Regions from separate parts of the Propionibacterium sp. genome, predicted to be linked through region 2. Evidence: riboswitches for the same ligand, from Rfam matches in the RefSeq annotation. Region 2 holds a riboswitch; the other holds the start of a gene.

Region 1 (4,624 bases), on a different contig from region 2:
GGCCACCGGGGGCCAGGCGAAGATCGAGGCACTCACCACCATGCTCACCCCGTACGGCATCATCGAGTTGGTGCAGTCGGGGCGGGTTGCCCTGGGGCGAGGCAGCAAGAGCATCAACGAGAAGAATCGTCCGGCTCTGGCCAGGCATTCGTCCTGAACAACCCGCGACTCGCAACAACAACAACAATCAGGAGAAGTAATGGCAGCAGAAATGTTCCACGAGGACGACGCCGATCTGTCGATCATCCAGTCGAAGACCGTTGCGGTCATCGGCTACGGCTCGCAGGGTCACGCGCACGCACTCAATCTGCGCGACAGCGGCGTGAACGTCGTCGTGGGCCTGCGTGAGGGATCCCATTCGATCGCTCAGGCCAAGGAAGCCGGCCTGACCGTGAAGTCCGTCGAGGACGCCGTCAAGGATGGTGACGTCGTCACCATCCTCGCCCCTGACCAAGTGCAGGCACAGGTCTACAAGGACTCCATCGAGCCCAATCTGAAGCCCGGTGCGGCCCTGCTGTTCGCCCACGGTTTCAACATCCACTACGGATACATCAAGCCCTCGTCCGACCACGACGTCATCATGGTTGCCCCGAAGGGGCCAGGCCATGTCGTGCGCCGCGAGTTCGAGGCGGGGCGTGGGGTCCCGGTGCTGGTCTGTGTGGAGCAGGACGCCTCCGGCCAGGCCTGGCCACTGGTGCTCTCCTACGCCAAGGCGATCGGCGGCCTGCGCGCCGGCGCCATCAAGACCAGCTTCCGCGAGGAGACCGAGACTGATCTGTTCGGCGAGCAGGACGTGCTGTGCGGCGGCCTGTCCAAGCTCATCGAGACCGGCTTCGAGGTGCTCGTCGAGGCGGGCTACCAGCCCGAGATGGCCTACTTCGAGGTCTGTCACGAGATGAAGATGATCGTCGACCTCATCAACGAGGGTGGCATCTCCAAGCAGCGCTGGTCCTGCTCCGACACCGCCGAGTACGGCGACTACGTGTCGGGCCCGCGCGTGATCGACGAGAACGTCAAGAAGAACATGAAGGCTGTTCTCTCCGACATCCAGGACGGCACCTTCGCCAAGAACTTCATGGACGACCAGGCTGCTGGTGCCCCCGAGTTCAAGAAGCTGCGCGCCGAGGGCGAGGCCCATCCGATCGAGGCCACCGGCAAGCAGATCCGCGCCCTGTTCGCATGGGCCGAGGACAAGGACGCCGACTACACCGAGGGTTCTGTCGCGCGCTGAACACGCTGACCTGATTCGCGCCATGCGCGAGTTGATCCGCTGACTCCGGCGGGTGCAGGGGTGGGGTCATCCCTCTCCTGCACCCTGCTGGGACCGCGGCAGCCTGGCGCCCTTGGGGGCGTACAGTGTGCCCCGAGATCTGAGTTTCACGAAGCTGAACGGTGGGAACTCAGGAAAAAACTGAACAGCAACGTCTTCGGGGCAGGGTGAAATTCCCGATCGGCGGTACAGTCCGCGAGCGCTTCTGCGCATGATCCGGTGCAATTCCGGAACCGACAGTAAAGTCTGGATGGAAGAAGACGTGTCGAATTCTTTTTCGCACTGCGCGGTGCAGTGGTGGTGCAAAATCCATTGCTGAATCGACTGGAATTGTTCCGGTCATCGTGCATGATCAATTCGGCACCAGAACCCAATACCCGAAGTCATCGACGAATTCAGGTATTGCAATCCGGGAGTTCTGGTGTCAGACGAACAATTCATGCGCGCGGCGCTCTCCTGCGCCCAGATCGGCCTGGGCAGGGTCAACCCCAATCCACTGGTCGGCGCCGTCGTGGTGCATCACGGCGTGATCATCGGGCGTGGCGGCCACGAGTACTTCGGTGGCCCGCACGCAGAACGCAATGCGCTGGCGGCATGCGCAGACGATCCCCATGGCGCGACGATCTATGTGACCCTGGAGCCCTGCTGCCACACCGGCAAGACCCCGCCGTGCACCGATGCGCTCATCGCGGCAGGCATCACCCGGGTGGTGGTCGGGTGCCTCGACCCCAATCCACTGGTGGCCGGCAGGGGCGTGGCCGCACTGCGCGCTCACGGCATCGCCGTCGCCACAGGCGTGCTCACCCAGGAGTGTGCGGCGCTCAATGAGCCCTTCCTCCATTTCATCACCACCGGACGTCCCCTCGTGGTGATGAAGTACGCGATGACCCTGGACGGCAAGATCGCCACCCGCACCGGAGCCTCTCGCTGGGTCAGTGGCGAACAGTCCCGTGAGCGTGTTCAGCAGGATCGCCACCGGTGGGCCGCGATCATGGTGGGCGTCGGCACCGTGCTCGCCGACGATCCGCACCTCACCTGCCGCCTGCCCGGCAGCCACAGCCCACTGCGCATCATCTGCGACACCCGGCTGCGCACCCCCATGGACGCCGCTGTCGTGCGCACCGCGCACCACACGCCAACACTGCTTGCCACCTGCAGCACCGACACCGCTAGGGCCGAGGGATACCGCCAGGCAGGCTGCGAGGTGATGGTGCTTCCCACCAGCGAGGGACACGTCGATCTGCGGGCGCTGTGCACCGCGCTGGGTGCCCGCGGCATCGACTCCGTGGTGCTCGAGGGCGGCGCCCGGCTCAACTGGTCCGCGCTGCACGCGGGCATCGTCAACAAGATCCAGGCCTATCTCGCCCCGAAGCTGTTCGGTGGCGCCGACGCCCCGTCGCCTGTCGCGGGAATCGGTGTCAGCGATCCCAGCTCGGCCTTCCAGATCGGCCCGCCGCAGCTCACCCGGCTCGGTGAGGACCTGCTGTGGGAGAGCGAGGTGCTCCAGTGTTCACAGGCATAGTCGAAGAAGTGGGGACCGTCCGGGCGGTACGTCGCACCGGACAAGCCACCGAGCTCGAGATCGGCGGACCGCTCGTGGTTGACGATGCCGCAGTGGGCGACTCGATCTGCGTCAACGGGGTCTGCCTCACCGTCACTCGCCTCGCACCGGACAGCTTCTGCGCCGATGTCTCACCCGAGACGATGGCCTGCTCGGCGCTGCGGCTGGTCAGAGCGGGGGAACGGGTCAACCTGGAACGCGCGATGCCCGCAGACGGTCGCTTCGGCGGCCACTTCGTCACAGGGCACGTGGACACGACAGGCGTGGTGAGCGCGCTGCGCACCGACGCGAATGCAGTCTGGTTCGCGGTGCACGCCGACCAGCAATTCACCCGGCATCTGGTGCAGAAGGGCTCCGTGACGGTGGACGGCGTGAGCCTCACGGTGGCCAGGCTCGGTGCCGGCAGTTTCGAGGCTGCCGTGATCCCGCACACCGCAGAGCGCACCACGCTCGGAAGCCGGCGTCGCGGCGACACGGTGAATCTGGAGGCCGACATCCTTGGCAAGTACGTGGAGGCCCTGCTCGGCGCGTCTGGCTCCGCCAACAGCTCAAGACATACATCATTTGCCCAGATGCTGGGCGCACCGACGAGAGGAAACCATGCCTGACAAGCAATTGAGCCACCTGGAATCAGCCGATCGCGACGATTCCGGCTTGGCCCGCCAGGGAGTCGAAGCTGTGATCGCCGACCTGCGCCTGGGACGCATCGTGCTTGTCAGCGACAACGAGGATCGTGAGAACGAGGGCGACCTGATCTGTGCCGCAGCCCCCGTCACTGATGAGCAGATCAACTTCATGGCCGCCCACGCCCGGGGACTGATCTGCATGCCGATGGCCAACTCGGTGTGCCGGCGTCTGGGCCTGGAGCCCATGAGTTCGCGCAATGGTGACAATCACCAGACCGCCTTCATGGTGTCGGTGGACCATGTGAGCGCCACCACCGGCATTTCCTGTGGTGAACGGGCCCTTACCGCGCGAGCCTGTGCCGACCCGGGTCTGCGCCCCGGACAACTGCGCCGGCCGGGCCACATGTTCCCCCTGGAAGCGCGCCCAATGGGGGTGCTCGAACGAGAAGGGCACACCGAGGCCACCGTCGACCTGTTGACACTCGCGGGTCAGGAACCCTGCGGGCTGTGCTGCGAGATCATGGCCGAGGACGGCACCATGATGCGTCGCCCGCAGCTGCGGGAATTCGCCCGGCGCTGGGATCTGGCGTCGTGCACCATGGCCGACATCAAGGCCTATCGCTGGCGCCACGAAGTGCTCGTCGAACGCGCTGCCACCGCATCGCTGCCCACACGACACGGCGACTTCATGGTGCATGCCTATCGCGATCGGGTCAGCGGGGCGGAGCACCTCGCCCTGGTCACGGGGGACATCGGGGATGGCAGCCACCTCATGTGCCGGATGCACTCCGAATGTCTCACCGGGGACGTGCTCGGCTCGCTGCGCTGCGACTGCGGCCAGCAGCTCGACGCGGCGCTGGAGATGATCGCGCACGAGGGCAGGGGCGTGCTGCTCTACCTGCGCCAGGAAGGACGGGGCATCGGCCTCATCGACAAGCTGCGCGCCTATGCGCTGCAGGAGCGGGGAATGGACACCCTCGCCGCGAATGAGGCGCTCGGCTACCCCGGGGACGCGCGCGACTATGCGGTGGGCGCGCAGATGCTGCGGGATCTCGGGGTGACCAGCCTGCGCCTTCTCACCAACAATCCCGACAAGGTGGACCAGCTCGCCGGATGCGGCATCGACATCGCAGAGAGGGTGCCGCTGCAAATGCCGGCCACCGCCTT
Region 2 (4,624 bases):
GCGAAATCTGCCTGCTGGAATTTGACGGCATCGTTGTTGGAGAAGCCGATCACCGAATCCACCTTGTGGGTTGTCAATGCCGCCTGCTGGGTGTAGCCGATGGACTGGATCGACACATCGGTCTGGGTGAGGCCTGCCTGCTTCAGCAGAGCGAGCAGGGCGTACCAGCTCTGGCCGTACTGCCCGGGGATGCCGACGCTGTGCCCCTTGAGGTCGGCGGCTGTCTTGATCGGTGAATCCTCGGGAACGATGAGTTCTGCTGGGTATGTCTGGTACATGGTCGCGAAGTTGACCACGTCGATGCCCTGGGAACGGGCGACCATCATCTCGTCACCACCGGCGTAGACGAGGTCCTCCTGGCCGGCCTGCAGTGCGCCGGTCAGCGATTCGGAGGCGCCGTGGTGACGCAGATTCACCGACAGCCCCTCCTGCGCGAAGAAGCCCTTCTCGACCCCGACATAGAAGGGCGCGAACTGGATGTCAGGGGTATAGGTGAGCCCCACGGTGATGGCCTTGCCGGGTGTGCTGGAGGCCGAACTCGACGAGCCTGAGGCGGAACAGCCTGTGATCAGGGCAAGCACTGCGACCAGTGCCACCAGCACGAATGCCGGCCGGCTGCCGTGTGATCGTGTCGTGCGCTGCATGTGTGTCATGCGACCAATTCCTCAATTCTGGTGGGGTGTCCCAGCTGGGCCCCTGCGGTGAGCAGAGGTTGTTCGTCCCCGGTGTCGTCCGGGAACTTCTGATTGCGCCTGCGTGGCAGGCGATAGGGGTCGGTGAGGTGCTCCACCAGGACGAGGGCCGAGGGCCTGGCGCCGGCCACCCCCCCCCGCCCGAGGTGGGGGCCCACCCCCCCGGGGGTGCCGGCCGCGGGCGGCTCCCCCGAGACGACCATGCCCAGGCCCTTCCCGCCCATCACGAATTCGCCGACGACGGCGCCCGTGATGGAAAGGGTGAAGCCGTTCCGGATTCCGGTGAGCAACACGGGCCGGGCCAGCGGGGCTTCGATGGCCCACACCATGCTCCAACCCGAGGCACCGTCCAGCTGGGCTGCCTCCACCACATCCGGGTCGATGCCACGGATGCCGAGCACGGTGGACAGCACCAGGGGGAAGAAGACGATCAACGAGCACAACAAGGCGATGGGGATCAGCCCGTAGCCCACCCAGATGACCAGCAGCGGGGCCAGCGCCACGGCAGGTATGGCCTGTGACGCGGCCAGATAGGGGAACAGCGCGGCCTGCGCCAGGTGGGAGCCGGCGATCAGATAGCCCAACGGCAGAGCCACGACGGTGGCGACCATGCAGCCGAGCACCGCCTCCCCGACCGTCACCGCGGTGGGGCCGAGCAGAGTTCTTTGGGCGAGATCCTGAACCAGGCGCACCCCGACGGAGTGCGGTGTGGGGAGCAGTGCAGCCGGAATTCGGCCCGATGTCGCGAGCAGTTGCCAGATGGCCAGCACCACCGCCCCGAGCGTCATCGGTGCGAGAATGCGGATGGGCAACGGAACCGGCCGTTGCCGTCCGCGAATCCGGCTCATTCGGTGTCTTCACCCCTCCCACGTCTGCGGTGACCGGGGCCAAGGTGGCGGCTCGGATCAATGCCCACCCGATTCAACCGGACGAGCATTGCTCCGTCATGCACTACCTCACGTGCTCTCCCATCCGGACTTTCACCGTCGGTACCGGAATTTCACCGGTTCAGCCCTCCCCCACGAGTGGGTTCGGGTTCGCGGACTGTCACCGCCGGCTCGGATTCTCACCGACCCCGGGCACGCTGAACAACGAGGTCAATGATAGCCCGGAAGGTCTCCACGGCCTCAGTCGTCCGCCGTGTTGTGGGGACGCTCCGGATGGGCGGGGAAGAAGATCCCCACCGCGATCGTCGCGCAGGCCACCGCCAGAGCGCTCACGCCGAGACCGATCCTCATGCCATCGACATAGCCCTCCCTGATCAGTGGCAGCAGTCCCGCGTACTGGGGTTCCTGGGCCAGATCGACCGCCTGGGCCACCGAGCTGAGCACGCCCGACCGGGTCTGCGGGTCGAGCGCCTCGACGAGTTGGTGGGTTTCCATGGCGCCCCGGTAGCGCGCGGCGAGCAGCGAGCCGACGACGGCGACGCCCATGGCGCTGCCCACCTGCATGAGTGCGCTGTTGGTGGCAGAACCCGCACCCTCGGACTCCGAGGGCAGCGAATCCATCACCGCCTGGGTGGCTGCGGGCATGAGCACGCCGGCCCCGAGCCCGAACAGCAGTGCCCCAGGCAGCAGCGACGGATACGAGGTCTCGTTGGGAACCAGGGCAAGCCAGGCGAAACCGGCCGTCACGCACAGCAGCCCCGCCATCACCGCCCGTTTGATGCCGAAGTGGCGCAGTGCGAGAGGTGCGGCCACGGCGCCGGTCAGCATCATCGCCGCAACCGGCATGATCGCCAGGCCGGACTGCCAGGGCGTGAAACCGAGCACGTATTGGAGCAGCTGGGTGAGCACGAACAGGGCACCGGCGCCGCCTCCGGTGACCAGCCCCGAGACGCACACCGACACGGCAAAGGTGCGATGTTCGAACAGGCTCAGACGCAGAATCGGCGACTCGACCTTGCCCTGCCACCAGACGAAGAAGACGATCATCGCGATCCCGCCGAGGAAGGCCACGATCACCGCCGGCGACCCGACCCCCAGACCCGGCGCGGAGATGACCGACCAGCACAGCACCGAGAGCCCGCCGATCGACAGACCGGTGCCCAGCCAGTCGAGCTTCTCGTCCGCGCGTTCGGGGATGACATGCGGGATGAAGATGAGCGTGCCGATCAGGCACAATGCCGCCACCGGCACATTGATGAGGAAGATCGAACCCCACCGGAAGTGCGCCAGCAGCGCACCCGACAGCAGCGGCCCCACAGCAGCTCCGGCCCCGTTCGCCCCGGACCAGATGGCGAAGGCCGTGGTGCGTTCGGTGGGCTTGCGGAAAAGCACCGAGATGAGGGCCAGCGTCGAGGGGGTCAGCAGGGCGGCACCGACACCGGTGCACGCACGTGCCGCAATGAGCATTCCGGTGTTCACCGACAGGCCGGCTGCCAGTGAGCACAGACCGAAGGCGATCACGCCGGCGATGAAGGTGCGGGTACGTCCCCATCGGTCCACGAGATTTCCCGCCAGCAGCAGAAAGCCGGCATAGGTCACCTGATAGGCATCGACCGTCCACTGCAGAGCGTCATTGGTTGCTCTCAGGTCACGGGCGAGCGTGGGCAGCGCCACATTGAGAATGGTGTTGTCCATGGAGGCCATGAACAGAGCCAGGGCTAGGACGATCAGGCCGATCCATCGCCAGCGCGCGTTGTGCGCTGCAGCTCTTTCGACCTGGGTCACCCGTCGGCCGCCTTTCACGCCGGCGCGCCGTGGCGGCGTCGCCTCAAGTGGTCGAATGCCGAAAGTTCTTCGGCAAGCAATTCAATGTATCGCCCTGGGCGACTGTCGCCCTCGAGAGGCACGCCACGACAGGCGCAACGTCATGGGTTCTCCCTGGATGTGGGCAGCAAAGAGCCGGTGCCCCCATCTCGAACACCGGCTCTTCGTGCTGCCGCTTCCTGGCTCCCGCCGGGTGCGAATATCAGCTGAATCAGCGATCGACGCGCGCGTTTCCGCCGCCTGCGAGCTTGTAGACCTCAGCCTTGGACGCCATGGAAGTGTCGCCAGGTGTGGTCATGGCCAGCGCGCCGTGTGCGGCCGCCAGGTTCACGCAGGTCTGCAGGGGTTCCTCGGCCAGCAGTCCGTAGACCAGGCCGGACGCGAACGAGTCACCGCCGCCGACGCGATCGAAGATCTCCATCGCCACGCGCTGCTGAGCCTGCACGAGACCGTCCTGGGCGCTCCAGGCCAGTGCACTCCAGTCATTGGAGGATGCCGAGCGCACACCGCGCAGGGTGGTCGCGATGACCTTGAAGTTCGGGTAGCTGGCGGCGACCCGGGAGATCATGGCGCCGAACTTGTCGATGGGCAGCTCGGTGAGGTTCTCGTCCACGCCCTCCACCTCGAAGCCGAGGGCTGCCGTGAAGTCCTCTTCATTGCCGATCATGACGTCGACATAAGGGGCGATTTCGCGGTTGACCTCCTGCGCGCGGGGCTTGCCACCGATCGCCTTCCACAGGCTCGGACGGTAGTTGAGGTCGTAGGAGACGATGGTGCCGTTCTCGTGCGCCGCCTTGACGACGTCGATGCAGGTCTGTGCACTCTGTTCGGACAGCGCCGCATAGATGCCACCGGTGTGCAGCCAGCGCACCCCCTGGTCGGCGAAGAGCCCCTTGAGATCGAAGTCGGAAGCCTTGGCCTGCGAGATGGCAGTGTGGCCACGGTCGGAGGCACCGACGGAGCCGCGCACGCCGAAGCCGCGCTCGGTGAAGTTGAGGCCATTGCGGGAGGTGCGTCCCACACCGTCACTGGGAACCCAGGAGACATAGGAGGTGTCGACGCCGCCAGTTTCGATGAAGTCCTCCACGAGGTGACCGACCTCGTTGTCGACGAACGCGGTGAGCACTGTCGACTTCAGTCCGAAGACCTTGTGCAGGCCGCGGACCACGTTGTACTCGCCGCCGCCCTCCCAGGCGTGGAAAGTGCGGGCGGTGCGAATCC

Evidence for each region. A riboswitch is a leader RNA that binds a small molecule or an ion and turns the genes downstream of it on or off. The one in region 2 is predicted to bind FMN.
Region 1: it holds a riboswitch for FMN, as region 2 does, so the genes downstream of both, ribD (bifunctional diaminohydroxyphosphoribosylaminopyrimidine deaminase/5-amino-6-(5-phosphoribosylamino)uracil reductase RibD) here and ABF648_RS08815 (ABC transporter permease) in region 2, are expected to answer to the same signal.

Annotation. Positions count from the first base shown of each region.
Region 1 covers NZ_JBDNTB010000042.1:11,058-15,681, forward strand. Annotated here, with positions in the region: gene ilvN (acetolactate synthase small subunit) at 1-157, shown strand, start outside; partial or broken gene ilvC (ketol-acid reductoisomerase) at 185-1,231, shown strand; FMN riboswitch at 1,420-1,536, shown strand; gene ribD (bifunctional diaminohydroxyphosphoribosylaminopyrimidine deaminase/5-amino-6-(5-phosphoribosylamino)uracil reductase RibD) at 1,692-2,792, shown strand; gene ABF648_RS08435 (riboflavin synthase) at 2,777-3,439, shown strand; gene ribA (GTP cyclohydrolase II) at 3,486-4,624, shown strand, end outside.
Region 2 covers NZ_JBDNTB010000045.1:13,098-17,721, reverse strand. Annotated here, with positions in the region: gene ABF648_RS08820 (ABC transporter substrate-binding protein) at 1-653, opposite strand, end outside; gene ABF648_RS08815 (ABC transporter permease) at 650-1,480, opposite strand; FMN riboswitch at 1,649-1,779, opposite strand; gene ABF648_RS08810 (MFS transporter) at 1,820-3,364, opposite strand; gene ABF648_RS08805 (sugar kinase) at 3,615-4,624, opposite strand, start outside.